2 regions of the Spelaeicoccus albus genome follow, and region 2 is predicted to be linked to the other one. Evidence: riboswitches for the same ligand, from Rfam matches in the RefSeq annotation. Region 2 holds a riboswitch; the other holds the start of a gene.
The links. Region 2 has a riboswitch for glycine ahead of gcvP (aminomethyl-transferring glycine dehydrogenase). Riboswitches for the same ligand answer to the same signal wherever they lie in the genome.
Positions count from the first base shown of each region.

Region 1: linked by a shared signal. The riboswitch ahead of gcvT (glycine cleavage system aminomethyltransferase GcvT) and the one ahead of gcvP (aminomethyl-transferring glycine dehydrogenase) in region 2 are both predicted to bind glycine.

Region 1 is NZ_JACBZP010000001.1:1,755,640-1,765,359, reverse strand. It holds gene BJY26_RS08130 (M18 family aminopeptidase) at 1-923, shown strand, start outside; gene BJY26_RS08125 (L-serine ammonia-lyase) at 904-2,313, opposite strand; gene glyA (serine hydroxymethyltransferase) at 2,316-3,596, opposite strand; gene gcvT (glycine cleavage system aminomethyltransferase GcvT) at 3,599-4,714, opposite strand; glycine riboswitch at 4,769-4,866, opposite strand; glycine riboswitch at 4,867-4,964, opposite strand; gene BJY26_RS08110 (DUF202 domain-containing protein) at 5,052-5,381, opposite strand; gene BJY26_RS08105 (YidH family protein) at 5,389-5,772, opposite strand; gene BJY26_RS08100 (IMPACT family protein) at 5,854-6,459, shown strand; gene BJY26_RS08095 (glutamate-cysteine ligase family protein) at 6,537-8,039, shown strand; gene BJY26_RS08090 (TraR/DksA family transcriptional regulator) at 8,044-8,463, shown strand; gene BJY26_RS08085 (metal-dependent hydrolase family protein) at 8,460-9,710, opposite strand.
Region 2 is NZ_JACBZP010000001.1:2,847,181-2,866,423, forward strand. It holds gene qcrA (cytochrome bc1 complex Rieske iron-sulfur subunit) at 1-337, opposite strand, end outside; gene qcrC (cytochrome bc1 complex diheme cytochrome c subunit) at 390-1,175, opposite strand; gene ctaE (aa3-type cytochrome oxidase subunit III) at 1,225-1,863, opposite strand; gene trpD (anthranilate phosphoribosyltransferase) at 2,130-3,197, shown strand; gene BJY26_RS13255 (Lrp/AsnC family transcriptional regulator) at 3,242-3,523, opposite strand; gene BJY26_RS13260 (DEDD exonuclease domain-containing protein) at 3,520-5,301, opposite strand; gene BJY26_RS13265 (hypothetical protein) at 5,492-5,803, shown strand; gene BJY26_RS13270 (ROK family glucokinase) at 5,895-6,857, shown strand; gene BJY26_RS13275 (ROK family glucokinase) at 6,881-7,864, shown strand; gene BJY26_RS13280 (hypothetical protein) at 7,873-8,460, opposite strand; gene BJY26_RS13285 (alpha/beta hydrolase) at 8,457-9,212, opposite strand; gene BJY26_RS13290 (lysophospholipid acyltransferase family protein) at 9,323-10,087, shown strand; gene BJY26_RS13295 (MerR family transcriptional regulator) at 10,280-10,855, shown strand; gene BJY26_RS13300 (ParA family protein) at 10,974-11,771, opposite strand; glycine riboswitch at 11,812-11,912, shown strand; gene gcvP (aminomethyl-transferring glycine dehydrogenase) at 11,982-14,837, shown strand; gene BJY26_RS13310 (AAA family ATPase) at 14,869-17,928, opposite strand; gene BJY26_RS13315 (exonuclease SbcCD subunit D) at 17,925-19,076, opposite strand; gene BJY26_RS13320 (GNAT family N-acetyltransferase) at 19,086-19,243, opposite strand, start outside.

The DNA.
Region 1 (9,720 bases), 1.1 Mb from region 2:
CGTTGGCCGGCAGCATCGTCACGCGCGCCGGCGTACGGCATTTGACCCGCACCGGGCCGCTGCTGCGTTTCCCGCAGCTGGCGATCCATTTGGATCGCGGCGCGAACGATGGTCTGAAACTCGACAAACAACAGCATATGAACCCGGTGTGGGGGCTCGGCGATCCGTCCGAGGCCGACCTGGTCGGGGTGCTTGCCGAGCACGCCGACGTCGACCCGAGCGATGTGGCCGGCTACGACGTGGTTCTCGCGGATACGCAGGCTCCCAGGCTGTTCGGCGGCGAGAACGAATTCCTGGCCTCCAGCCGGTTGGACAATCTTTCATCGGTGCATGCCGGCGTGCGGGCCCTGGAAGCGCTGGACGTCGAGAGCGCCGACCGGATCGCCGTGCTCGCCGCATTCGATCACGAGGAAGTCGGAAGCTCGTCCCGGTCGGGCGCGTGCGGGCCGTTCCTCGACGACGTCCTGAGCCGCATCTCCGGCGGGCTCGGCGCCACCGACGCGCAGTACCGGCAAGCGCTGGCGTCGTCGGTCTGCGTATCGGCAGACGCCGGGCATTCGGTGCACCCGAACTACCCGGGGCATCATGATCCGGCAAACCTGCCGATAGCCGGCGGCGGCCCCCTGCTGAAGATCAACGCCAATCAGCGTTACGCCACCGATGGGCCCGGCGCCGCCATCTGGCAGCGGGTGTGTGCGGCAGCCGGCGTTCCGACTCAAGAGTTCGTGTCGAACAACCAGGTTCCGTGCGGGTCGACCATCGGACCGTTGACGGCCACCCGCATCGGCATCCGCACCATCGATGTCGGGGTGCCGCTATTGTCCATGCATTCGGCGCGCGAACTCACGGCCGTCACGGATCCCTACTTCCTCGGGCTTGCCGCGGCCGAGTTCTTGAGGTCGGCTAACACTCCACCACGTTGACGGCGAGGCCGCCCATCGCGGTTTCCTTGTATTTCGACGACATATCGGCGCCGGTCTGCCGCATCGTCTCGATCACCTGATCAAGCGACACGCGGTGCACGCCGTCGCCCCGCAGCGCCATTGTCGCCGCGTTGATCGCCTTGCCGGCGCCTATCGCATTGCGTTCGATGCACGGGATCTGCACGAGTCCCCCAATGGGGTCGCACGTCAGTCCGAGGTTGTGCTCCATGGCGATCTCGGCCGCGTTCTCGACTTGCGCCGGGTTGCCGCCCAGCAGTTCGGCAAGTCCGGCGGCGGCCATGCTGGACGCCGATCCGACCTCGCCCTGGCAGCCGACTTCGGCTCCCGAAATGGACGCCTGCTCGCGGTAGAGCACGCCGATGGCACCCGCCGTCAGCAGAAACCGGACGACGCCGTCCATCCGGGTGTCCATATCGCTGCCGCGCAGGCCGCGCACGTACCGGGTGGCGTAGAACAGCACTGCCGGCACGATACCTGCCGCGCCGTTCGTCGGGGCCGTGACGACCCTGCCGCCCGAGGCGTTCTCTTCGTTGACGGCCAGCGCGGCAAGGTTGACCCAGTCCAGGTAAAGGCTCGGATCGCGGTCGGGGTCTTCGGCTTTCAGCTTGTCGTACCAGCCCTTGGCCCGCCGCCGCACCGTCAGGCCGCCGGGCAGATCGCCGGTGCGCGTGACGGAGATGTTCATGCATTCCTCCATCACGTGCCAGATCTCGATCAAACCCGCCCGGACGTCGTCCTCGGACCGGGCGGCCAACTCGTTCGCCAACATGATCTGCGAGATCGGCAGGCCCGTGTCGGCGCAGTGGCCGAGCAGTTCGGACGCCGTGCGGAACGGGTACGGAGGTTCGGGCAGCGACCCGACGCCGACGCTTTCCTGCGGCCCCGGCGCGGAAGTGAATTCGCCGTCGCGTTCGACGAAGCCGCCGCCGACCGAGAAGTAGGTTGCCGCATGCAGCTCGGTACCCGCGGCGTCCGCCACGGTGAAGGTGACCCCGTTGGTGTGCCGTTCGAGCACAGTGCGCGGGTGCAGCTCAATGGCGTCTTCGCCGGCTGCGATCGTGCGGGAACCGGCGAATTCGATCTTTCCGGTGTCGCGGATTGCAGCCAGCCGCGACTCGACCTGGTCCGGGAGGATCGTCTCCGGGTGCCGCCCCTCCAGGCCCAGCAACACCGCGGTCAACGTACCGTGGCCGCGACCGGTCGCCGCCAATGAGCCGTACAGGTCGATGCGGATCGATGCCGCGTCGCCGACGACGCCGAGGCTCGTGACCTCATCGGCAAATGTCGCGGCCGCGCGCATGGGACCGACCGTGTGTGAACTCGACGGTCCGATCCCGATGGAGAACAGGTCGAAGACGCCTACTGCCATGGTTATTGGGCCTCGCTCAATGGTTCGATAGTGGAATACAGCGGGTGGTCGGCGGCCAGCTTCGCCACGCGACCGGACAGCGCTTCGATGTCGTCGCCCAGCAAGCACTGCGCAATGATGTCGGCGACTTCTTTGAACGCGTCGGTGTCGAATCCGCGGGTGGCCAGTGCCGGCGTGCCAATCCGCAGGCCCGACGTGACCATGGGCGGGCGCGGGTCGAACGGGACGGCGTTGCGGTTGACGGTGATGCCGATCCGGGCAAGCCGATCCTCGGCCTGTTGCCCGTCCAGTTCGGAGTCGCGCAAGTCCACCAGCACGAGGTGCACGTCGGTGCCGCCCGTCAGCACGGTGATGCCGGCGTCCGTCACATCATCGGCCGTCAAACGCTCGGCAAGGATGCCGGCGCCGTCCAGACACCGGCGTTGCCGGTCGGCGAAACCGGGCTCGGAAGCGATCTTGAACGCCGTGGCCTTCGCAGCGATCACATGTTCGAGGGGCCCGCCCTGCTGGCCCGGGAACACCGCCGAGTTGATCTTCTTGGCCAGATCCGCCTCGTTCGTCAGGATGAACCCGCCGCGCGGCCCGCCAAGCGTCTTATGCGTCGTCGACGTCGTCACATGCGCATGCGGCACCGGGTTCGGATGCAGCCCGGCCGCCACCAGCCCGGCGAAATGGGCCATGTCCACCATCAGATAAGCCCCGACCTTGTCGGCGATCCGCCGGAACTCGGCAAAGTCCAACTGCCGCGGATACGCCGACCAGCCCGCGATGATCAACTTCGGCTCATTCTCCACCGCCAGCCGCTCGACCTCGGCCATGTCCACCCGGTAGTCCGAATCAGCCACGTGATACGCCACCACGTTGTAGAGCTTGCCGGAGAAATTGATCCGCATGCCGTGCGTCAAATGCCCGCCATGAGCCAAATCAAGGCCCAGGATCGTATCCCCCGGCTTCAGCAATGCGGCCATGGCCGCAGCATTGGCCTGCGCACCCGAATGCGGCTGCACATTAGCGAACCCCGCTCCGAACAGGTCCTTGATCCGCTGAATGGCCAACCGTTCAATCACGTCAACGTGCTCGCACCCGCCGTAATACCGGCGACCCGGATATCCTTCCGCGTACTTATTCGTCAGTACCGACCCCTGCGCCGCCATCACGGCGGCCGCCGCATGGTTTTCCGAGGCGATCATCTCCAGGCCGTCTCGTTGACGTGCAAGCTCGGCATCGATCTCGCGGGCAACTTCGGGATCGATCTCCGACAACGGCGAATTCAGATCGGTCATGCTCAGTCCTTCTTTCTGGAATAGAACGGCAGTGCTGTGACTTCGAACGGTTGGGGTTTGCCGCGCAAGTCGACGTTGACGGCCGTGCCGGGCTCGCTGTGCGCAACGTCGACGTACGCAAGTGCTATCGGGTACCCCAGAGTCGGCGACGGCGCACCGGACGTGACTTCGCCGATCCTGTTGCCGTCGGTGGCCGACTGTACCGCGTACCCTGCGCGTCCGGCCCGTCGCCCCGCGCTTTTCAGGCCGACGAGCACCCGGGCCGGCACGTCGTCCTTGAGCTTTTCAAGCGCGGATCGTCCGACGAAGTCGCTGGGCTTGGCCATACTGACGACCTTGCCGAGTCCGGCGGCGAACGGCGTCAGGTCGACTGTCAGTTCATGGCCGTAGAGCGGCATCCCGGCCTCGAGGCGCAGCGAGTCGCGACTGGCCAGACCGGCGGGGGCGGCCCCGACGTCCGCGCCGGCTTCCAACGCCTTCCGCCATAGATCGCCGGCGTCCGCATTCGGCACGTAGATCTCGAAGCCGTCCTCGCCGGTGTATCCGGTGCGCGCCAGCAATGCGTCATGGCCGGCGACCTGCAGGCGGATGCCCGCGTAATAGCGAAGCCCGGTCACGGCGTCGGCGTCGGTGTCATTGGTGAGACGCAGCAGGATCTTTTCGGCCTCGGGGCCTTGGATCGCCACCAGCGCGGTGTCTTCGGATTCGTTGACGACTTGCACATCGAAGTTCGCGGCACGCTCGGTCAAAGCCGCCGTGACGGCGTCGACGTTCGACGCGTTCGGCACTATCAGGAACTCGTCGTCGGCCAGCCGGTACGTGATGAGGTCGTCGACGATGCCGCCGCCCGGCGTCAGGACGAACGAATATTTGGCACGGCCGACCTTCATCGCCGACATCTTGCCGGCAAGCGCGTAGTCCAGGTATTCGGCTGCGGCCGGTCCACTCACGCGCACTTCGCCCATGTGGCTGAGGTCGAAGACGCCGGCGGCCGTGCGGACGGCACGGTGCTCGGCAAGTTCGCTGTCGTATTTCAGCGGCATCTCCCAGCCGCCGAAATCGGTGAACGATGCGCCGAGCTTTTCGTGCTCGGCATGCAGCGGCGTGTGCTTACTCATTTCGGCTCTCAAACTGTCGGGGCTATCGGATCAGACTAACGCGCGTGACTGATTCCTCCCCCCTCTGTATCGAACCTGAGAGATTTGCGTCATATTGCACTGGCGCTTGCACCGTCGGTGAGCCGGCGAAGCCGGCTGCTCTTCAGAGTTGCCTGGTCGAAACGGTACGTGTGCCTGAGAGATTCCCGGGGAGGAGTTGCTCCTACGGCGTCCGTCACCTGGCTGGCACGGACTCTCCCGCTTCGATTTGTCGGCTATGAAATTGGATTCTTCAAGTGAACCACATCACGGCAGACAAACGATAGTCGTACGGGCGGTCGCCGGCAGAAAGCCACCGTCAGGTCAGCACGATGCTCGCCATCGCCACGAGCGCGGCCCCGACCACCATGAGCGATATTGCGGCATGCGGCAGCGGGTTTCCGGCCGCCCGGCTCTCGGAATGTTCGGACGGCGCTTCCCGGAAGTGGTTGCGTCGGTGCGAGGAGTATAAGGTGACGCCGGCCGCCAGAAGTCCGAGCGCCAGGGCTGCCGTCGTGATGAACCCGTTGTGGCCGGTGATGCCGCTGCGCAGCAACAGCGCACTGTTCACGCCGATGGCCAATGCCGTCCGATTCCAGGCAAGCGCAGTCCGTTCGGGTTGCAGGCCCGGATCACGGTTTTTGCTCATTGCCGCATTACCCCTGCATCAGCACGGGCCGTAACAAGATGACCGCCACAAACACGACGCCGATGGCAAGTGCGGCACCGGCCAGGATGGACAGGACGGGACTGTGCGGCATCGCCCGCCGCCGGCGCATGGCGATCTCGTTGGCCTTCCATCGGACGTAGGCAACGGCGCTGAGCAAGATGGCCAGCAGCCCGAGGCCCACGGCCAGCGCGACGATGATCCATCGGGGAGCGAGCCCGCCGGCGAACTGGTCGATGGCGACGGCGCCGGCCAACAGCGCCAGGGCCGTGCGGATCCACGACAGAAAGGTGCGCTCGTTGGCCAAGGTGAACCGGTAGTCCGGATCGTCTCCTTGCTCACGCCACCGCGGGGTCACCTGCTGATTCCACATCCTTCTTCAGTCGCTGCCGGTTCAAGATTACCGGCCGATCGACTTCCGGCCACCGGCCGCCCGGCCCGGTACTGTTGTCCGGTGGAGTTTCTTCGCACGCCCGTTGCGCTCGCCGAGGCCGAGATCGAGGTCAAACGATCCCGGTTCATCGCGGTGGTCGGCCCGGCGCAGGACGAGGACGCCGCCGGGCGCCGGATCGCCGAGCAACGGCTGGCGCATCCGCGGGCCCGTCATCATTGTTCGGCTTTCCGAGTCGCGGACGGAAGCGTCGAACGTTCGGACGACGACGGCGAACCCGCCGGCACTGCCGGCGGCCCGATGCTCGGCGCGCTGGACGGCGCACACGTCGTCAATGCCGTAGCGGTCGTGACGCGGTATTTCGGCGGTGTCCTGCTGGGAACCGGCGGGCTGGTCCGGGCGTACAGCGGCGCCGTGCGGGAGGCGCTGGCAGCGGCGTCCCTCCGTGACTTGACTCGCTTGCAGACGCTCACCGTGGTCGTGGACTACGCGATAGCGGCACGGGTGGAAGCCGCCGGGAATCCGTGGCGCGTTCTCGGCGCACAGTACGGCGCGAGTGTGACGATGCGCCTCGGCGTGCCCGGAGATCCGGACGCCGCACGCGCCCGGTTGCGCGATCTGTCTGCCGGAACCGCGTCGATCGAGCTCGGCGGCGTCACGTACGCCTGACGCGCGCGCCGATGACCTGCCGAAATGGGCCGGTCCGATCTCTACCCTTTCCCGGGCGATTGTGGTTGAGTTTGGGAATGGGAGAGGAAATCGCCGCCGAATCGTTCAGCCGCGAAGACCGGCGGCGCTACCGTGAGCGGTTGTTGCAAAACCTCGACACGTTCGACGAATACCTGTCGAACGCGCATTTCGCCGATGACCGGTCAATAGGGCTGGAAGTCGAACTGAACCTCACCGACGAGCACTTCGACCCGGCGCTGCGCAATGCCGACGTGTTGGCCAGCGTGGCCGATCCGTCATTCCAAACCGAGATCGGCGCCTACAATATCGAGCTGAACTACCCGGCGTTGGCGATCGAATGCGATGGGTTGCGCCGGCTGGAAGACGGCCTGCGGAGCAGGCTCGATGCCGCCGACGAGCGGGCCCGTGCCGTCGGCGCCCATCTCCTGATGACCGGAATCCTGCCGACCATCGACGAGAACCTGCTCGCCGACGACGCGTGGATGAGCCCGGAGACCCGGTATGCCGCGCTGAACGAATCGGTATTGCAGGCCCGCGGCGAAGACGTACTGCTCGACATCGAAGGACACGAGTCGTTGCACCTGTACGTGCAGAGCCTGGCACCGGAAGCCGCCTGCACAAGCGTCCAGCTGCACGTGCAGGTCTCCCCGGGCGGGTTCGCTTCGGCGTGGAACGCGGCGCAGATCATTGCGGGGCCGCAAATCGCGCTTGCCGCGAATTCGCCCACATTCATCGGCAAGAAACTGTGGCACGAGACGCGCATTGAATTGTTCGGTCAAGCCGTCGACTCCCGTCCGCCCGAAATGCGCAATCAGGGCGTCCGGCCGCGAGCGTGGTTCGGCGAGCGCTGGATCACGTCCATCTTCGATCTGTTCGAAGAAAACGTACGATACTTCCCGGCGCTGATTCCGGAAATGGCCGAGGCCGGCAAACACCAGCCCGGCCGGCTGGACGGCCCGCCGAGCCTGTACGAGTTGCGGTTGCACAACGGCACGGTGTGGCGATGGAACCGACCGATCTACGACCCGCACGGCAAACTTCCGCATTTGCGCGTGGAGAATCGCCTACTGCCGGCCGGCCCGACGGTCATCGACACGGTGGCGAACGCCGCCTTCTACTACGGACTGGTCGAAATCCTGCAGGCGGCCGACCGTCCGTTGTGGTCGCGCATGGCGTTCTCCACCGCCGCCGACAACTTCTATGCATGCGCCAAGCACGGCTTGGAGGCGCAAGTATATTGGCCGGGCGCCGGCGACGTGCCCGTCGACGAGTTGATAGTGCGCCGGCTACTGCCGTTGGCGGCCGAGGGGCTCGACAGGCTACACGTCGACAGCGGTACCCGCGACAGGTACATGGATGTACTGCGCGAACGCGCCACCAGCAACCAGAACGGCGCGGGATGGCAGCTGGAAACCATAGCCGCGTATGAACGCGAGGGCCACAACCGCGACAGCGCCGTGCACTCGATGGTCGCCGATTACGCGCGCGGCATGCATTCGAACGAGCCCGTCCACGCCTGGAAGATTCCGGGAACACATTCGGTCTCCCACACGTTGTAAGGGCATGTCCACACGCCAGCAGTCAACAAAGTCTCAGACACAGGCGCCTGCAGCCCGACCGGCCGAGGCGGAGCAATCGCGCACGCGGCTCAAATCGGCCCGCGCCGATGTCGAGGCACGGATCACCGCGTTGCAGCGCAGCCACGACGACCTGGTCGCCTCGGCAGCCGATGCCCCGAATGACGATGAGCACGACCCCGAGGGAGTGACCGTCGCTTTCGAACGCGCGCAAATCGATTCGCTGTTGCACGAATCCCAGCGCGAACTGTTGGAAATCGACGACGCGTTGACTGCTTTGGATGCCGGCGGCTACGGCATATGCCGCGAATGCGGCGACACGATCCCGCAGGCGCGTCTCGAAGCGCTCCCCGGCGTTGCGCTGTGCATGACGTGTGCGGCAAAGCGGTACCGCGAGGCGTCTTAGGCGACGCGCACGCCGTCCTGATACACGCCGTCGATGTGCTCCCGTAACGTGGCCAGCTGATCGTTGCCGATCAGCTTCGTGTCGACAACTACCACGTCGCCGCGGAAGCCCTCGGCCAGGCGGCCGACCCGCAGCTGCTCGCCGAGGAGTTCTCCGGCCACCGACGTGGTCGCGGCAAGCACCTGTTCGAGGTCCATGCCCCCGTCGGCCATCAGCTGCAGCTCTTCGAGGTTTTGTCCGTGCGGTCCGACGCCGGAGTCGGTGCCCATCGCGATCTTGACGCCGGACGCCGCGGCCTTGGCGAACGAGTTCTTGTGATCGCCCGCTACGCGCACGGCCTTTTCCAGCATGGCCGGCGGAATCGAGTTGCCGGCTTCGGCAGCCCGCATGACGGCGAGCGGCGCGACAAGAGTGGGCACCAGATACGAGTCGTTTTGGATCATCATCTCGATCGCTTCGTCGTCAAGGTAGATCCCGTGCTCAATGGACCGCACCCCCGATACGAGGGCATTTTTAATTCCCGCATTCCCTTGTGCGTGCGCCATCACGTACGTGCCCTGCGTGGCGGCCTCTTCGACTATCACTTCGATCTCCGCCCGCGTGAACTGCGAATGCCGTGGATCGTCGGACGGCGAGAGCACACCACCGGTCGAACAGATCTTGATCTGATCGGCGCCGGCCCGCAACAGGGTTCGCGCCGTGCGGCGGGCCTCGTCCGGGCCGTCGGCAATGCCGGACGGCCGACCCGGATGTGAAGGTAGCAGCGGCACTTCGGTGCCCGACGGCAGGTGCCCGTCGCCGTGCCCGCCGGTCTGACTCATGATGGTGACGGCGATCTGCAGCCGCGGCCCGGCGATGAGCCCCTGCTCAAGAGCCGTTTTCACACCCAGATCGGCGCCGCCGGCGTCCCGCGCGGTCGTGATGCCGCAGGCCAGCGTGTCCTTCAAACGACCGATGGCGTCGTAGTACGGCAGCGAAAACGGCTTGACGGCGTTTTCGAACGGACCGGCGATGCCGACGAGGCTGTGAATATGGCAGTCGATGAATCCCGGCAGTACCGTCTTCCCGGTGCAATCGACTACCTCGTCGGATTCGCCCGCGTCGGCGGTGCCGCCGGGGTACACCCCCGTCACGGTTCCGTCCGTGACGACCACATCGCATGGGTCGAGGCGGAAGACCTCACCATCGAACACGGTGCCGTTCCGGAAGATCACTGTTTGGGCTGCTGCTTCATGGTCGACGCTCATGACGGCACGC
Region 2 (19,243 bases):
GCATGAGCGTCTTGCCCCAGTGCACAGCGGCGATGCCTATCGCAAAGAAGGCGATACCGGTGCCGAGCCCCAGCATCAACGTGGACATCCGGATGCTGGCCATTGTCGCGCCCGGCGTGAAGACGAAGTACGAAACAATGAACAGCAGCGTGCCGATTATTGAAACCGAGAACAGGATCGCAACTTGGCGTTCGGAACGCTTGGCGGCCTCCGGCTCGGTATCGGTAATACGGTACGAGTGTTCTTCCGGACCGGGGTTGGTGAAAGCGTCTTCGGTAGCGGATGAGCCGACGACTGCATTCGAAGTCTCAGAGGTGGGGTGCTCGGATGAGCTCATCGTCTCCCTCGCCTTGTCGTTGGGATGGTGTGCATGAAAACTGTGTCGTTCCTTACTTATGCCGCGCGGCTAACCAGACCGTCGTCGCGATGATGAAGCCGAGACCGAAGACCCAGGCGAAGAGCCCTTCCGAGATCGGCCCGATCGAGCCGAGCTTGAATCCGCCGGGCGACGGGTTGCTGGTCACGGCCTTCAAATAGGTGACGATGTTCTGCTTGTCTTTCGGCGTCAGGTTCGCGTCGTTGAACACGGGCATGTTCTGCGGACCGGTCTCCATTGCCTCGTAGATGTGCGCCGACGAGACATCGGAAAGGTTCGGCGCGTACTTGCCCTGTGTCAGTGCGCCGCCGGCGCCGACGACGTTATGGCACATGGCGCAGTTCGTACGGAACAGCGCACCACCTGCAGCGGCGTCGCCTTCGTTGGTGTTGAGTTCTTCTTTGGTGGGAATGGCAGGTCCGGGACCGAACGAAGCGACGTACGCAGCAAGCTGCTTGACCTGCTTATCGGTGAACATCGGATCGCGCTGCGCACCCTGTGGGCCCTGCATGGCCAAGGGCATGCGCCCCGTGCCTACCTGGAAGTCGACGGCCGCGGCGCCGACACCGACGAGCGACGGGCCGCTCGCGGTGCCCTGGCCGCTCTTTCCGTGGCAGGTCGCGCAGTTGGCGATGAAGAGCTTCTTGCCGTGCCCCAAGTTCTCGCTGCTGGCCGTTTGCGCGTTCGCCGTGCTGTTCGACTGAAAAACGGCGTAGATGCCGCCGGTGAACAAAAGTCCCAACAACAGCAGCACAACGACTGCCATGGGGTGTCTGCGTCGGGCCGCTAGTGCCTTCACTGCCAAACCTCGTCTCGTCTTATTTCGTGGTGCAAATCGTGTGTGTCGGTCACTTGAACAGGTAGATGACGATGAACAGACCGATCCAGACCACATCGACGAAATGCCAGTAGTACGACACGACGATTGCGGATGTGGCCTCCGGGTGGCCGAACTTCTTGGCGGCGAAGCCTCGACCGATGATCATCAAGAATGCAATCAAGCCGCCCGTGACGTGCAATGCGTGGAAGCCGGTCGTCAAGTAGAACACCGAGCCGTAGCCGTTCGACGCCAACGTGATGCCGTCGGAGACCATGTTCGCGTATTCCGTCACCTGGCCGCTGACGAAGATGGCACCGAGCACGAAAGTCAGCGCAAACCATTCGATCATGCCCCATTTGGCGACATTGAATCGTCCACCGGTGCGGAAGACCTGGAAGCGCTCGGCGGCGAAAACGCCGAACTGACACGTGAACGAGCTTGATACCAGGATCAGTGTGTTGACCGTCGCGTACGGCACTTCCAGCTTCGGTGTCTCGCTTGCCCACATGTCGGGCACGACAGAGCGAAGTGTGAAGTACATGGCGAACAAACCAGCAAAGAACATGAGCTCGCTGGAGAGCCAGACGACGGTACCCACGGATACGGTATTCGGCCGATTCACCGTTGGGTGTGCGGGCGCGTTTGCGGAAGCTGTGGCAGTTGACACGCCTTTATTATTACGGGTCTTCGGGTCGGAAGCATCACCGACCCCACCACTTTTGCCGGTTTTTTCTACGACGTGTAGCGAAAACCGCGAAAACACGCGGTTCTCAGCATCTGACTTAGGTAATCCTAAGTGATGCAACTTAGGTAACCCTTAGTGAATAATGCGGTTTCCATGTGAGTCCGCTGCGTGAACGGACCCGCCGCTTGCCGCACGCTGTCGATAGCATGAATGATCGGATCTCACGCACCATCACTACAGGAGTCAACGTGGCCAAGAGTCGAAAAGTTCCCGACGCCTCGGACGACGGCAGGACCTGGCCGGGGATTCTCTCCGCATTGCTGGCCGCCGAGGATCTCAGTGCCGAGGACGCTGCATGGGCCATGAACAGTTCGATGTCGGGAGAGGCCACCGACGCGCAGATTGCGGGATTCCTGATGGCGCTGCGGGCCAAGGGCGAAACCGTCGAGGAACTTTACGGCCTGTCCACGGCGATGATGAACCACGCCGTGGCCCTGGACGGCTTGTCCGACAGTGTCGACATCGTGGGCACCGGCGGGGACCGCGCACGGACCGTGAACATCTCCACGACAGCCGCGATAGTTATTGCGGCTTGCGGCGAGCGCGTGGTCAAGCACGGCAATCGAGCCTCATCGTCGAAGTCGGGTGCCGCCGACGTCCTCGAGGTGCTCGGGGTGAATTTGGATTTGACGCCGGACGACGTGGCCCGGGTCGCCCGCGACGTGGGCATCACTTTTTGTTTCGCGCAGGTGTTTCACCCGGCGTTCCGGTTTGCCGGTCCGGCTCGGCGAGATCTTGGAGTGCCGACGGCATTCAACTTGCTTGGTCCACTGACGAACCCGGCCCGGGCGTCCAGCACCGCGGTGGGCGTGGCCGACCTGCAGATGGCTCCGCTCATTGCCGGCGTGCTGGGACGGCGTGGTATCGACGGATTGGTGTTCCGTGGGGACAACGGCCTCGACGAACTCACGACGACGTCCACCAGCGATATCTGGGAAGTGCGTTCGGGTGCTGTCGAGCACAGCCGTTTCGACCCTGCCGATCTGGGGTTGGCAACTGCCACGATCGAGGATCTGCGCGGCGCTGACGCTGCTTTCAACGCTCGGGTGACTCGGGGAGTCCTGGCCGGCGAACATTCCCCGGTACGCGAAACCGTGTTGCTCAATGCGGCAGCCGGGCTTGTGGCAGCCGAACGCGGCACGGGGAGCGAGCCGTTGATGGAACGTCTCGGGCGGGCGTATGACCGTGCGGCCGGCGCAATCGACGACGGTGCCGCTACATCGGTGTTGGATAGGTGGATCACTAGCACTCGCTGACGACTTGTTCCTCGGCCGGCCCCGGAGAACGGGGGAGTGACGGCCTAGTCGGAGAGGCCGATGTCGAAGGCCGCCGCCAGGTCGTGCTGCGAGTACGCCTTGTAGGCGATGTGCGTGGTGGTTGACGTGACTCCGTCGACCTTGGACATGTGGTCGGCAATGACATCGGCCAAGGCATCGTGCCGGCGAACCCGCACGATGGCGATCAGGTCGTAATCGCCTGTGACCGAGTAAACCTCACTGACCCCGTCGACTTCGGCGAGTTCGGTCGCCGTTTCCGGGATGTGGTCGACGGACGTGGTGATGAGCACGATGGCGGTGATCATGGGGTTCCTTCCGGACTGGTTGCTGTCGGGGTGGTTGCTGTCGGGGTGGTTGCTGTCGGGCTGGTGTCGCCGGCTGAACCGACGGTGTGTGACCCCAGCGTAGCGAGGACGGACGGCGCCGACGTCCGCGCGCAGGCAAGCTCGCCCTCGACCTCGATCAAACGGACGCCGGGCTCGCCCAGCCATCGAGCCACCAGCGCCGACTCGCCGGGCAGGGCAGCGGTACGCGGCTGGATGGGCCGCTCCGCATGCTCGGCTGTGGCGTTAAGCCCGGCCAACACGTCATAAGGATTCTCGTGGCGGGCGCAGACGGCAGTGCCGGCCAACCGCCCGTAGCGGACCACTGCGATCTCCCACCCGCCGTCCGGCGTCCGCCGAGCCGCAGCGAGATGCGGACACGTGGCAAGCATGCGTGCTTCGTCGGTCTTGACGACGGCATGCAGGTATGACAACAGTCGATCGCGCGCCGTTGCCGCCTCTTCATATCGCCACGACGCCGATAGCGACTTGATGCGTGATCGGGCGGCAGCCACAACCTGTTCGACGTCGCCGCACATTGCCCGTCGTACCTGGTCGGCAGTCAGCGCGTATTCGGCCGGATCCGTCACTCCGGCGCACGGGCCGCCGCATTTGCCGAGTTGCGCAGCCGCGCACGGGGGCCCGCCGACCGGCGTACGGCAGCGGCGCAAGGCGAACGCATCGTGCAACGCGTCGACGCACGCGACGGCCGCGGCATGTGACGAGAACGGGCCGAGATACCGGGCGCCGGCAGCAGAATCGTCGCGCACGTCGCGCACTATCGACAGTCTCGGGAACGTCTCGGTAGTCAACTTGACCCACGGGGCGCGCTCGGGCATCTTGTCGCGACGGTTGTATGGCGGTTTGTGCTCGGCGATCAGACGGAGCTCGCGCACGCCGGCTTCGAGAATCGTGGGACAGACCAGGGGCGTGACCTTGTTGGCGATGCGCACCATCTCACCCATCCGGGAACGGGTCTCCGAACCGGTGAAGTAGTTCTTCACGCGCATCCGGATATTGCCCGACGTGCCGACATAGAGCACCCGTGACGACGCGTCCGTGAACAGGTACACGCCGGGCGAGTCCGGAAGGTCGGCCGCCAAGTAGCTCTTGCTGCGAGTGGCAGCCGTGACCGTCGAAGTCACACCGGCGAGCTCTTCAAGGGTGTCGACGCCCTGGCTGCCGAGCCTGCCGATCAATCCGTGCAGCACATCGACTGTTGCGCGCGCATCTGCGAGAGCCCGATGATCCGGCGTCGTTGCAGCGCCGAAATGGGCAGCCAGCGTGGCGAGTTTATGATTGCGGACCTCGTCGCGGGGGACGACCGCGCGAGCGACTTTGACGGTGTCGACGGTCTTGAAACCGGGCCAAGGAATTTGGAGCTTGCCGGCGGCCGATTTGAGGAAGCCGATGTCGAACGGGGCGTTGTGGGCGACGAGCACGCAGCCGTGCGCGAATTCGAAGAACATCGGCAGGACGGCGCCGATCGCGGGCGCATCGGACACCATCGCGTTCGTGATACCCGTCAAGGTCGTGACAAACGGCGAGATCCTGTCGCCGCCCGGGTTGACCAGCGTTTGGAATTCTCCCAAAGGCTCGCCGCCGCGTACTTTGACGGCACCGATCTCCGTGATGGCGCTCGTAGCTGCCCGCGTGCCGGTCGTCTCGAGATCGACAACGACGAACGTGGTACCGAACAACGGAGTACCCAGGTCGTCGATTCGCAGTTGCTCGTGCAGCAGATCGGTCCGGCTGTGCATGGCACAAGCTTGTCACTTCTCACCGACAACCGTCAGATTGCGGGCGTTGTCGGTGCCGGCGCCTAGTGTCTTCTCACGTGAGGGAACCGCATCGCCGACCGTCGGCGATACCGGCTCCGCACGGATGACGACAGCAACCGGTAAACAACCGGTCGGTGACAACCGGCCGATCGGGTGAGTGGGAGGCACAGTGATGATTGTCGAATGCCGGCAGTGCGCCGACGGCACGTGCGCCGCGGACGGCGGCTGCCTTGTCGCCGCGTTCGCCGCACTCGAACCGAATCGGCTCGAGCAGCCGGAGCGGCCCGAGTGGATCCTCGAAGCCCCCGAGGCGTTCGACGCGCGCGAAATTGAGGCGTTGGCAGTGCTTTCGGATGCCGGGCTGGTGCCGGCCCTGGTCCCGCCCCTGGCACCGGTCATGCCGGCGTCCGGCGCGACGACCGGGCCGGAGCCGGACGACGTGTTCTGGCCGGCCGACACCGCGTATCGAGACGTCGGCTGACCATCGGAGCGGCCGCCGACGGGGCGAGGCCGACGACACGGACGGCGGAGTCCGTGCGCGCCCCGGCCCAACCGCCGATACGGTAGAGCGTATGACTCGTCTTAGCTCATATGCGCTGACCATCGGTGTGGATATCGGCGGCACCAAGATCGCGATGGCGGTCGTTGACGGCGATGGCCGCATCATCGATAAGCATCGCGTCGATACTCCTGCTTCCGATGCGTCGGAAATACGGCAGGCCATCGCCGAGGGCGTGCGCAAGCTGCGCGAAAAGCACCGAGTCATGGCGGTAGGGGTAGCGGCGGCCGGTTTCGTCGACTCGGCACGGTCGACGGTGTTGTTCGCGCCGAACATCAATTGGCGTAACGAGGATCTGAAAACCGAGTTGGAAAAGGAGCTGTCCTTGCCGATCGTTGTCGAAAACGATGCGAACGCGGCAGGGTGGGCCGAATTCCAGTTCGGCGGCGGCCGGCATGTCGACAATATGGCGCTGTTGACGATCGGGACCGGGCTCGGCGGCGCCCTCGTGGTCGACGGCCACTTGATCCGCGGTGCTTACGGTGTCGCTGCCGAGTTGGGCCACCTACGACTCGTGCCCGACGGCCTTCATTGCGGTTGCGGCAACAGGGGATGCTGGGAGCAGTATGCGTCGGGGAACGCCCTGACGCGCGAAGCACGGCTGCTGGCCAAGCACAGCCCCGCGTTGGCCGGTGCCCTGCTGGAAGCGGCCGGCGGGGACGCCGACGACATCACCGGCGAGATCGTGTCGGCGGCGGCACGGGACGGCGACGGGCCGGCAAGCGAGCTCTTGGCCGATTTGGGCGGCTGGCTCGGCCTGGGCGTTGCACAGTTGGCGACAATTATGGATCCGGCCGTCGTCGTGATCGGCGGCGGTGCGTCGGCCGCTTCGGATTTCATGATTCCGGCCGCCATGGACGCGTATCGTCGAAATTTGCCGGCGCGCGGCCAGCACCCCGAGCTGACGATCAACGTGGCCGAACTCGCTAATGACGCCGGTGTCATCGGCGCCGCCGACCTGGCTCGGACTCACTGACCGTGGCCGACCAGCAAAGCGATTTGCGTCCATCCAGGAAGGTGCTCGAACGCGGCCTGGCCGTCGGCATCGACATTGGGGGTACAAAAGTGCTCGGCGGCATCGTCGACGTCGACGGCACGATCCTGGCAACCTGCCGGAAGTCGACCCCCGGACGTGATGTAGCGGCCGTCGAGAACACGCTGGCCGCCGTCGTCGCCGAACTCGTGGACTCACGCGACATCGTGGCGCTCGGTATCGGCGCGGCCGGATGGATAGACGGGACCGGATCGACGGTGATGTTCTCGCCGCACCTGGCATGGCGCAACGAGCCGCTGCGTGAATCGCTGCAAGCACGGCTCGGCAGGCCGGTACTTGTCGAGAACGACGCCAATGCCGCCGCGTGGGCCGAAAGCCGCTTTGGTGCCGGCACGGGCGAGTCCCGCATGCTGTGCCTGACGCTTGGCACCGGAATCGGCGGCGGCATCGTGATGGATGGGCGGATCGAACGCGGCAGATTCGGCGCGGCCGGCGAGTTCGGCCACATGGTCATAGTTCCGGACGGACACCGGTGCGAATGCGGTAACCGCGGATGTCTCGAACAGTACGCGTCCGGAAACGCGCTGGGCCGCGAGGCCCGCGAGTTGGCGCGAGCCGGATCGCCGATGGTGCACGAGATCGTGCGCCGGGTGGACGGCGATGTCGACGCCATCACGGGACAAGTCGTGGCAGAAGCGGCGTTGGACGACGATCCGGGAGCGAGGAACTTGTTTGCGGACGTCGGCGCGTGGCTCGGCCTGGGGCTTGCCAATCTTGCAGCGGCGTACGATCCGGGACGATTTGTCATCGGCGGCGGAGTCAGCGCTACCGGCGAGCTATTACTCGAACCCACACGACAGAGTTTTGCCCGCAATCTCACGGGCCGCGGTTATCGCCCGGCTGCCGGCGTCGTGCACGCACAGCTGGGTCCGGAGGCCGGCTTGGTCGGCGCGGCCGACTTGGCGCGCCGAGCGGTCACCGACGCGTAAGCCACGACTCACACGACCGCGCCGTCATCGTCGTCATCGCGGTGATCCGGCATCGACATGATCAACCCGGCCACTCCGCCGATGAATGCGCCAATGGCGATAAGGATCGTGTATCCCGGCGCATTGTGCCAAAACAACACGACGAACAATACGTAGAGCGGCGCACAAACGGCGCCGATCCAACACAGCACCAACGCCGGCGGCGACTCGCGCCAGCCGAGAGGCGGCGGCTCGGGCGGCTCGTACGATCCCTCATCGTCCTCATCGAGTTCCTCGGGCTCGACCCGGGGGTTCGGCAGCCACAACAAGTCGCCATCGGACGGATGGGCGTCATCCGACGCCGGATCGTCGTCAGCCGGCTGATCGGGACCGGGGGCGTCGGTCAGCCAGAGTCTGTCGAGCTCCTCATCGGAGATCCGGCCGAGTTCTTCATCGGCGTCCGGGCCGAGTCCCTCGTCACCACCGGCCGTGCGGCCGTCGTCCGCGGCCGGCAAATCGTGCCCGGCGGCCGGTTCCTCGTCCTCCAGACGCGCAACCAGCGAGCGCCACTCCTTGTCGAAGTCCGGCTCTTCGTAGTCCCGTCCCGCCATGCTCATCGGCTCAGCCTGTCGATGAAGGCGAGCGACCGGTCGATGATGAGGGGCGCGTCATTGTCGAGGGTGGCCACGTGCAGACTGTTCTGCAGCACGACCTCCTCGGTATCTGCCGAAGCGGTCCGGTCGAGGATCAGCGCGGACGACCGGGCCGGCACGACGTGGTCGACGCGGGAACGGAACACCAGGAGCGGCGCCGTCACGAGATCCAATTTGGCAACGGTGCGTCGAAACAGTTTTGTCATGCTGCGGGTGGCTCGCAACGGGGTGCGCTCGTAAGCGTGCTCGGTCTGCCCGGGCTTTTTGATGTCGTCGCCGATTGCCGGGATCGATGCCTTCACCCATTGCAGTGCCGGCAGCAACGGTAGCAATGGATCGGACAGCGCGATGGCGGGATTGACAAGGACGACGCCCGCGACGGTCGGCGTGTCGGCAGCAAGGTCCAAAGCAAGGCAGCCGCCCATGGACAAGCCGCACACGAAGACGTGATCGCACCGGGCGGCCAACTGGTCGTACGCGGAACGGGTAGCGGCCTGCCAGGCCCGAAATGGGGTTCGCGCCAGATCGCGCCAGTTCGTCCCGTGCCCGGGAAGCAGCGGAAGCCGGACGGCGAACCCGCGGGCCGCATACGCGTCGGCGAGCGGGCGCATCGCGTATGGCACGCCGGTGAACCCGTGGAGGACGAGTACGCCGATCCGCGCGCCGTCGCCGGTTCCGTCGAACGCGAACGGTTCGCGGAACTCGGAAAGTTGCATAGGTTTAGTCTGCCATGGTGCCGTGCTCAAGTACTCTGCCCGATTTCGAACGTGTCAGACTTGCACGGTAGACAAACGCGCCTCGGCGTAGCGCAAGTCGAAGGAGACAGGTGTTTTATTGGCTTTTGAAGCGGATCTTCCTCGGTCCGCTGTTGCGCGTGACGTTTCGGCCATGGGTGCGCGGTTTGGACAATATTCCGGATACCGGCGGAGCAATGATCGCCGGCAATCACCTGTCGTTTTCCGATTCGATATTTCTGCCGTTGGTCGTTGCGCGTCCCGTCGTCTATTTGGCGAAGAAGGACTATTTCACCGGCAGGGGAGTCAAGGGCGGTTTCACGCGCTGGTTTTTCAAAGTGACCAATCAGCTGCCCATGGATCGTTCCGGCGGCAAGGCGTCGGCCGACTCGCTCGGCGGGGGTCTGGGCGTATTGACGGAGGGCAATCTGCTCGGAATATATCCGGAAGGGACCAGGAGCCCGGACGGGCGACTTTACCGCGGCCGCACCGGCGTTGCGCGGCTCGCGCTCGAAGCCCGCGTACCGGTCATCCCGGTCGCCTTGATCGGTACTGACAAAGTGCAACCGGAGGGCAGGAACATTCCGCACGTGCGCCGGGTCGGCGTGGTGATCGGTCGTCCGCTCGACTTTTCCCGGTATCACGGGATGGAGGGCGACCGGTTCGTGCTGCGCGCCATCACCGACGAGATCATGTACGAGATCATGCGGTTGTCCGGGCAGGAGTACGTCGACATGTACGCCTCTACCGCAAAAAAGCGGCTCGCCCCCGAAAAAGGCCGCGGACGCCGTCCGAAGGACGCTCCCGGCGAGGGCCCCGACGCGCCCGGTGTGGAGCCCGAGCGGGACGACAAATAACGTCCGAACCGCGACACGCCGGAGGGGTCGGACGGACCGGTCGTTGATTCCACGGCGTAATAACCGTAGGTTCTAATCAGTAACGCCCTTGGTTTCTCTCGCATCCGCGTTCGACTTTCAGCTAGTCTGGGTACTGTAGTACGCGAGTGCGAAGGCACTTCCCTATGGGGGCGAGGAGAAGGAGGAGTCGGTGTGAACCGCTCAGGCGAAGAGACAGCCAGCCCCCGGCACGTGCCGACGCAGGCGCAGGGGCTGCTCTTTGACGAAGATTTGCCCGTCCTCGACGACGAGGTGGGCTACCGTGGCCCGACGGCCTGCGGGGCCGCCGGCATCACATACCGCCAGCTCGACTACTGGGCCCGAACCGGGCTGGTCGTCCCGGCCGTCCGCGGCGCCGCCGGGTCCGGAAGTCAGCGACTCTACAGCTTCCGAGACATCTTGGTGCTCAAGGTCGTCAAAAGACTTCTCGACACCGGCGTCTCATTGCAGCAGATCCGCTCGGCCGTGTCGCATCTGCGCGAACGCGGCGTCGACGATTTGGCACAGATCACGCTGATGTCGGACGGCGCGAGCGTGTACGAATGCACGTCCGCCGACGAAGTCATCGACTTGCTGCAAGGCGGCCAAGGGGTCTTTGGAATCGCCGTCGGGCGGGTTTGGCGCGAGGTTGAAGGCAGCCTGTCCGATCTGCCCAGCGAGCGCGCGGAGGAAATTCCCGCAGAAATGGACGAACTCGCCAAGCGGCGCGAAGCCCGCAAGATCGGCTGAACGAAGCCGGCACAGGATGCCGCGTGCTCCCATTGCGGGGCGACGCGGCATTTTTGCGACCGGAACGTCCGGCAGGCGCACTCGTCCGGTGTCGACCGCGGGCTAACGACGGCGCAGGCTAACGGCGACCGCGCAGGCGCCCGGTTCGTAGCGCACGGTCGAGCATTGAGTCGAAGATGCCCGACAGATCGGCCGACGTCTTGCCCGGCCATTGGTGAATAGGCCGCCCCGACCCTTGAGCTTGTTGCAGCACGCTTCGCTCGGGCACCTGCGGATTCAACACCAGCGGGCCGAACATGTCTTTGAGCTCCTTCACGCGGTACTGATGTTCCGTCGAACGCGGCCTGACGCGGTTGACGACGATGCCCAGCGGCTGCAGATTGGGGGCTACTCGCTGTCGGAGTTCGTCGGCGGCCCGGAGCGCACGATCGGTTGCTGCGACCGAAAAGAGCCCGGGCTCGGTGACGACGGCGACACGCTGGCTGGCGGTCAGTGCCGTCCGGGTGAGCCCGCCCAACGACGGAGGGCAATCGATGAGCACGAGCTGGTACAGATGTTCGACCTTCTTCAACGCCTCATCGAGACGGCGCAATCCGCGGTCGGAAAGGGTCGGGCGGTCGAATTCGGCCGATCGCGGCGATCCGGGCAGCACGTCGAGGGCGTGCGGCTTATCGGCAGACCATCCGCTCGGGATGATTGCGGCGTCCAGAAATTTCTGCCGCGGAGACGCTAAAACGTCGGACACGTCATGGTCGCGTCCGGCCTCGATATCAAGACCTGTTGTCGCGTCCGCTTGCGGATCCATGTCGACGACGAGCGTGGGAATGCCGCGCGCAAAAGCCGCCGACGCCAGACCCGAGGTGACGGACGTCTTGCCGACGCCGCCCTTCAAACTGCTCACACTTAAAACCAGCACAGCAATTACGGTACCGAACATGTAGGCTTGAGGTTGCTGTTGACCCCGCGCGGGAGAGTCCCGGGGCAGGAAACAGTCTCGGGCGCCGAAGGGGCAACACTCCCCGTCAAGCTCTCAGGCATCCAAGACCGCACGGGTCAGGCGACGCTGAAATGAAGCATGACAGCGGGGGAGGCCTCATTGACCGTACTGAATTAAGGTTGCCTCCACATGACGCACGACACCGAGACTTTCGCACAATTCGCCGACCGTCACATCGGCCTGGATGACATAACGACGGCGCGTGTCACCGAGCAAATCGGCTTCTCGGATCTGGACTCGTTCACGGACGCCGTGGTCCCGACGCGCATTCGCGGAGACGAGGGGCTGGACCTCCCGCCTGCCGCATCCGAAGCCGAAGCGTTGGCGGAGCTGCGCACCATCGCCGGCCGCAACACCGTGAACACGTCGTTCATCGGCCAGGGCTACTACGGTACGTACACGCCGGCTGTCATCCGCCGGAACGTCTTTGAAAACCCCGCCTGGTACACCGCGTACACGCCGTACCAGCCCGAGATCTCGCAAGGCCGCCTCGAAGCGCTGCTCAACTTTCAGACGGCTGTCGCCGACTTGTCCGGCCTGGACATCGCGAACGCGTCAATGCTGGACGAGGCGACAGCGGCAGCCGAAGCCATGACACTGCTCCGGCGTGCCAACCGGAAAGCACCGGCCGACTCGGTCTTCGTCGTCGACAGCGATATCTTCGCGTCGACGCTCGCCGTGATCCGTACCCGTGCCGAAGCGCTCGGCATCGGTTTGGCCGTCGAGGACCTCAGCGCCGGAACGATCGCGCACGAGAACTACTTTGGCGTACTGCTGCAGTACCCGGCGGCGTCCGGCACGGTTACCGATCCGACGCCCGTCATCGAATCGGCGCATGAGCACGGGGCCGGCGTAGCCGTCGCGGCCGACCTGCTGGCGTTGACACTGCTGACGTCGCCGGGCGAGATGGGCGCCGACGTCTGCATCGGAAATTCGCAACGGTTCGGCGTACCGATGGGGTACGGCGGCCCGCACGCGGGCTACATGGCCGTGCGAGAGGGCCTGCAGCGGTCATTGCCGGGTCGCCTGGTCGGGGTCTCCGAGGACAACGTCGGCAGGCCCGCCTACCGACTCGCCCTGCAGACCCGCGAACAGCACATCCGCCGCGAAAAGGCCACATCCAATATCTGCACTGCGCAGGTACTCCTGGCCGTCATGGCCGGCTTGTACGCCGCCTACCACGGGCCCGCCGGCCTGCGCCGCATCGCCGGCCTGGTGCACGCCCGCGCCGTCCGGCTTGCCGCCGGTATTGCCGAACTCGGCCTGACCGTGACGACTCCGCGTTTCTTCGACACCATCCAGCTCTCCGCACCGGGCAAGGCGACCGAACTCGCCGACGCCGCCCACGATGCAGGCTGTCTGGTCTTCCGCGCCGACGACGACACGGTGCGCGTCTCCACCGATGAGACGACGTCCGGCGCCGATATCGACAGGCTGCTCGGAGCCTTCGCCACCGTGACGAAGGGGAAGGCACACGCTGCCGACGCAGGCAACGACCTCGAACCGGACTTCGATTTCGGTGGTTTGTCGCGCACCAGCGAGTACCTCTCGCATCCCGTGTTCCACGTGCACAGGTCGGAAACCCAGATGCTGCGGTATCTCCGGACGCTGGCGGACAAGGATTACGCATTGGACCGGGGCATGATCCCGCTCGGCTCGTGCACCATGAAGCTCAACGCCGCCGCCGAGATGGAACCGGTGAGCTGGCCGGAATTCGCCAACCTGCACCCGCTGGCGCCGGCGGCCGACACGGCCGGCATGGTGGCCCTGATCGAACAACTCGAAGGCTGGCTGGCCGAGATCACCGGGTACGACACCGTCACGGTTCAGCCGAACGCCGGCAGCCAGGGCGAACTGGCCGGATTGCTGGCCATCCGCGCTTACCATGAATCGCGCGGCGATACCGACCGCACCGTTTGCCTGATCCCGGCGTCCGCGCACGGTACGAACGCGGCCAGCGCCGTCATGGCCGGGCTCAAGGTGTCAGTGGTGGCGACTGACGAATTCGGCAACGTCGACATGGACGATCTGAAATCCAAGATCGACGAACATCACGATCGCTTGGCCGCCATCATGATCACGTATCCCTCGACCCACGGCGTGTTCGAGGAAACGATCTCGGACATCTGCGATCAAGTGCACGGCGCCGGGGGACAGGTGTACCTCGACGGTGCGAACCTGAACGCGCTGATGGGGCTGGCGAAGCCGGGCCGCTTCGGCGGCGACGTTTCGCATTTGAACCTGCACAAGACGTTCTGCATCCCGCACGGCGGTGGCGGCCCCGGAGTGGGCCCGATCGGCGTCCGCGAGCATCTTGCGCCGTTCCTGCCGGGGGCCGGCACCGTCGGTCCGGTGTCGGGGGCGAGATACGGTTCGGCTTCGATCCTGCCGATCTCCTGGGCATATATCCGCATGATGGGCCCCGACGGCCTGAAACGCAGCAGCCAATCGGCAATCGCCGCGGCAAACTATGTTGCGGGACGTCTCGGCAGCCATTATCCGCTGCTGTACACGGGATCGGACGGGCACGTCGCGCACGAATGCATTTTGGACCTTCGCCAGATCACCAAGGAAACCGGTATCACCGTCGACGATGTGGCCAAACGGCTCATCGACTACGGTTTTCACGCGCCGACCATGTCGTTCCCGGTGGCCGGCACGCTGATGGTCGAGCCGACCGAGAGCGAGGATCTGGGCGAGCTGGACAGGTTCGTGGACGCGATGATCTCGATCCGCGCCGAAATCAGCGACGTCGCAAAGGGAGCGTGGCGCGCCGACGACAACCCGCTCACGAATGCTCCGCACACTGCCGAGGCCGCGATTGGGCAGTGGACGCACCCATACGAGCGGACGCTGGGCGTGTTCCCGGCCGGCGTGAACCCGTCGACGAAATACTGGGCGCCGGTCGGACGGATCGACGGCGCCTACGGCGACCGCAATCTGGTCTGCTCGTGCCCGCCCGTTGAGGACCTCGCCGAAGTCTGAGCGCAGAGTCTGAAAGCAGGCGGACGGCCGGCTACCCGACCCGCACGGCTCCTACCCGGGAGCCGTGCGGCGTCTTTTCGATCTCGATGCTCGACACGATCCTGTCCTTCATTTCACGCACGTGCGAGATCACGCCGACCGCGCGGCCGCCGGCGCGTAGACCGTCCAGCGTATCGAGGACAAGCTCGAGGCTCTGCTCGTCGAGACTGCCGAACCCTTCGTCGATGAACAAGGTCTCCAGGTCGACGCCGCCCGATTCGGCCTGGACCACGTCGGCCAGGCCCAATGCGAGCGCCAACGAAGCTTGGAACGATTCGCCGCCCGACAAGGTACGCGGATCACGGGACATGCCCGTGTGCGCGTCGAGTACCTCAAGTCCAAGGCCGGACAATCGTCCGTGACCGGCGCGCGTATCGGTATGGCGAATGCTGTACCGGCCTTCGCTCATAACCAGCAATCGGCTTGACGCCGCATCGGCGACAGCTTCGAGCCTGGCCGCCAACACGTACGTGGACAGGCTCATCCGCAAATCGTTCCCGGTGCGGCCGCGAGCGAGCTCGGACAGCCGGTACGTCAAGTTGTAATGGTCCAGCACGGAGTCTGCCGACACTGTCGCGTCGTCGAATTCGGCTTTGATCGACGTGACGGCGTTCAACGCCTTGTCGACAACTGCGCGACGTTCGATGGCCGCCCGGTGTGATGCATCGGCCACAGCCAAGCGTTTTTCGGCCGCCTCGCGTTCGACGTCGGTGGGTGCCGTCGTCCCGTCCAAACGTTCCCGTGCCGCGGCCACCAGGTCCGGTTCGCCTGCGCGCGTGCGAAGTTCGGCTGCTCGCTCGCGCGCATCGTCCTGGCGCGTGCGAGCGTCATCTTCGTCCCGCTCGTTCAGAAGGGCGGCGCGGACGGCGTCCAGTCCGGCGAACTGCGCTGCGTCGGCGGCTTCCTCGGCCTTCCTGCGCGCGCTCTCGGCTCGCTCCCTGTCGGCACGCACCGCGGCCGCGGCGGATTGGAGCGCTTCCAGCGCCTCAACGCGCGTCGTCGCGGTTTGGATGGCTTCATCGACCGGTGTCTCGCCGACGATGGAGTTCCGCTTGTCTTCGAAGCGCTGGTTTTGACGATCCAGGTCGTGTCGCTCCCGGCCGGTCTCGGCAATCGCGTCGTTCCGGGTGCGGATCGCCTCGGCAAGCCGCTCGAGTTCGGTATCGGCGGCAGTGATCTCATCGGTCAGCTGTCGCAGACGAGCCTGCGCGTCCGTGCTTGCTTGCTGTCGCTGCACCGCCTCGTCGCGATGGTGCAGTGCGGCGTCCGTATCGGCGTCGCCGGCGCGGGCCATGGCTTCGCTCAGGCGCTCACGAGTGTTGCTCACCGCATCGGAGGCCCGTCGGCGCGCTTCGTCGGCGGCGGCCGCGACCGCTTCGGCCTCCTTCTCGGCCGAGGAGTCGATCGCATCGGCCGAACGGACGGCCGGCGCCGGATGACTTGTCGACCCGCAGACCGGACAGGGACGGTCGTCCTCGAGATCGGCGGACAGCTCGCTGGCCATACTGGAAAGCCGCCGCTCCCGGACGTCCAGATATTCGTCACGGCGACGCTGGGCGTCGTCCGTGGCGGACCGCAATGCTTGTTCCGCTTCTTGAAGGTCCGCGCGCAACGTGTCGGCCGTGCGCGCGGCCGCGAGGGCGGATTCTGCTCGCCGGGCCTCAGCGTCAAGCGCTGCGGCTCCCGCCGCGAGATCGCGTAACCCGTCGCGGGACGCCGTCAGTTCGGAGCGCCGCGTCGACAGCTCGTCGTGCGAGGCGCTGTCGTCGTCCCGGAGCTTCGTCTGATCGGCCATTCGCTTGGCGGAGGCGTCGGCCAGGGAGCGCCGTTCGGTGTAGTTCTTTTCCTCGGCGCGCAGATCGGCAAGACGGACCAGTTCGGCGCGAACGGCGTCGATATCGGACGAAAGCGTCTCATCGGCCGTGCGTCCGGCGGCGTCTTCGGCGGCCTTGAGAGCGCGACGGCTCTCATCGAGACCGGCCTTGGCAGTATCGAATAAATCCAGGCGGGAGCGCGCTCCGACGGCGCGCCGATGCTTTGCCAGGGCATCCCGATCGGCGTCGCGCTCGGCCCGCGCGTCGTCGAATTGCTGCTGATCGCGTTCGAGTTCGTCGAGGCGGGCGTGCCGGGCGACGCGCGCTTCCAAATCGTCCCGCGCGCGCCGGGCCGCGGCGAGGCCGGACGCCGTCTCGTCGGCGGCCGGCCGTGCGCGAGAAAGGATACCGGCGAGTTGCTCGCGCACCGTGCCGATATAAGTCCGTGCGGCGCCCAGGTCGCCGCGCTTCGGGAGCTCGGTCGGGTCGCCGGGCCCCGGGTCCGCAGCTTCATCGGCGTGCACGACGCCGTCTGCCGCATTGCCGGCACCCGGAGCGGTTTCGCCGGCGCCCTCGGCGGCCTGCCTGGTCCGGGCGACGAGTTCGTCGACTGCGTCCCGCAGTCCGGTCACGGCGTCCTCGGCGTCGGAGTGCCGGTCGGCCAGCTGCGTCTCGATCCGGGAGAACCTGTCGGTGACGAACAATTGTTGCAACAGTTCGGCGCGCTGCCGGGACTCGGCTTTCAAGAAGTTGGCGAAATCGCCCTGCGGAAGCATGACGACGCGGGTGAACTGCTCAACTTTCATGCCGAGCAGCGCGGTGATTTGAAGCGCGGTCTCCTTGTGATCGCGCGTGCCTTCAAGCCATTCCCCGTCGACTTTCTCGCGCAGCATCGACCGGGCCGGTTCGCGTGTCGTACCGGTGCCGCGTTTGACGGGGCGTCGCCATTCGGGAGATCTGGTGACTTCGAAGCGTCGGCCCCGGGCAGTGAATTCCAGCGTGACTTCCGGGGCCGCGTTTTCGGCGGCATGGTCGCTGCGCAGCCGTTTGGCTTCTTGCCGTGCGCCGGGGACGGATGCGTACAACGCGTAGCACACGGCGTCCAGCACGCTCGTTTTACCGGCGCCGGTCGGGCCGTGCAACAAGAACAGACCGTTCTCGGTGAGTTCGTCGAAGTCGATCTCGACGGTGTCGGCGAACGGACCGAACGCAGTGATCTGCAGGCGGTGAAGTCTCATAGGTCGGCGTCCGCCGTCCGCGCTTCTTCGACGGCCGTGCGCAATTCGTCGAGCTCTTGCTCGGTCGCCTCCTCGCCGGACACGTGCGCGATGAATCCTGCGCACACGTCCACATCAGTCGTCGCAGCGGCCAGCCGTTTGGCATAGCTGACCGTGCGACCCGAGTCGACACGCTCGGCAAACGCCAACTGGACGATATGAGGGAAACGCTCGCGCAGTCGTTCCAGGGCGCCGTGCGTGCGTGTCGTGTCCGTGAGAGTGACCGACACGAACGCGTCCTCGGCCCACGCGTAGCTGTCGCTTTCGAGCAGGTCGGCCAATTCGCCGGTCAGCACGGCCAGCCGACGGTACTCGGGTGCGTCAACGGCCGCGACGGCCGCGACGCCGCCGGCGTCCAAATCAATGAGCCAACCGCCCTTGCCCTGGGCTGCCTCGGAAAACGAATACGGCAGCGGCGACCCGGAATACCGGACAGTCTCGCTAATCCTCTGTCGGCCGTGCAAATGGCCGAGCGCGGCGTAGTCGAAGCCGTCGAACAACGCGGACGAAACCGAGCATACGCCGCCGACGCCGATATCGCGTTCGGAATCGCTCGGCTCGCCGCCCGTGACGAACGCGTGCGCGATCACGATCGACCGGCCGACGTCCGGTCTGTCGCTGAGGTCCGCCCGAATTCGGTCGAGCGCGGCCGTGAGCACTGCATGGTGGGACCGCTCATCGGCGTCAAGAAGCTCCCACGTCAGAGCGGGCTCGAGGTAGGGGATTCCGTAAAAGGCGACGGGACCGTCCTCGTCCGAAACGATGAGGGGCCGCTCGATATCGGCCAGCCGCGTGCGCAGGGAAACGCCGGAATTCTCGATGAGACGGCCGGCGAATCCAAGTCGCCTCGCCGAGTCGTGGTTGCCGCTGGTGACTATCGCGGTAGCACCGGCCCCGGTGATCCGCCCGAGCGCGTCGTCGAGCAGGTCGACCATATCGGGCGGCGGGAGTGCCCTGTCGTACACATCGCCCGCGACGATGACGACGTCAACGTGCTCCCGTGTGATCGTGTCGACGAGGAAGTCGATGAATGCGCGCTGCGCATCGGCGAGGCCGACGCCGTGAAACGACCGGCCCAGGTGCCAATCGGACGTGTGCAGAATGCGCATAATCCGACCCTAGCGGCCCGTACCGACACCGTTCACGGGAAGGCCGAGCAGCAGGGTCTCCGGATCCTCCCGGAGCGTGCGGAACCCCAGGTGGCGGTAAAACCCGACGGCATGCGGATTCGCAGCCGAGACACCGAGATGGACTCCGGCAACGCCGCGTGAGGCGA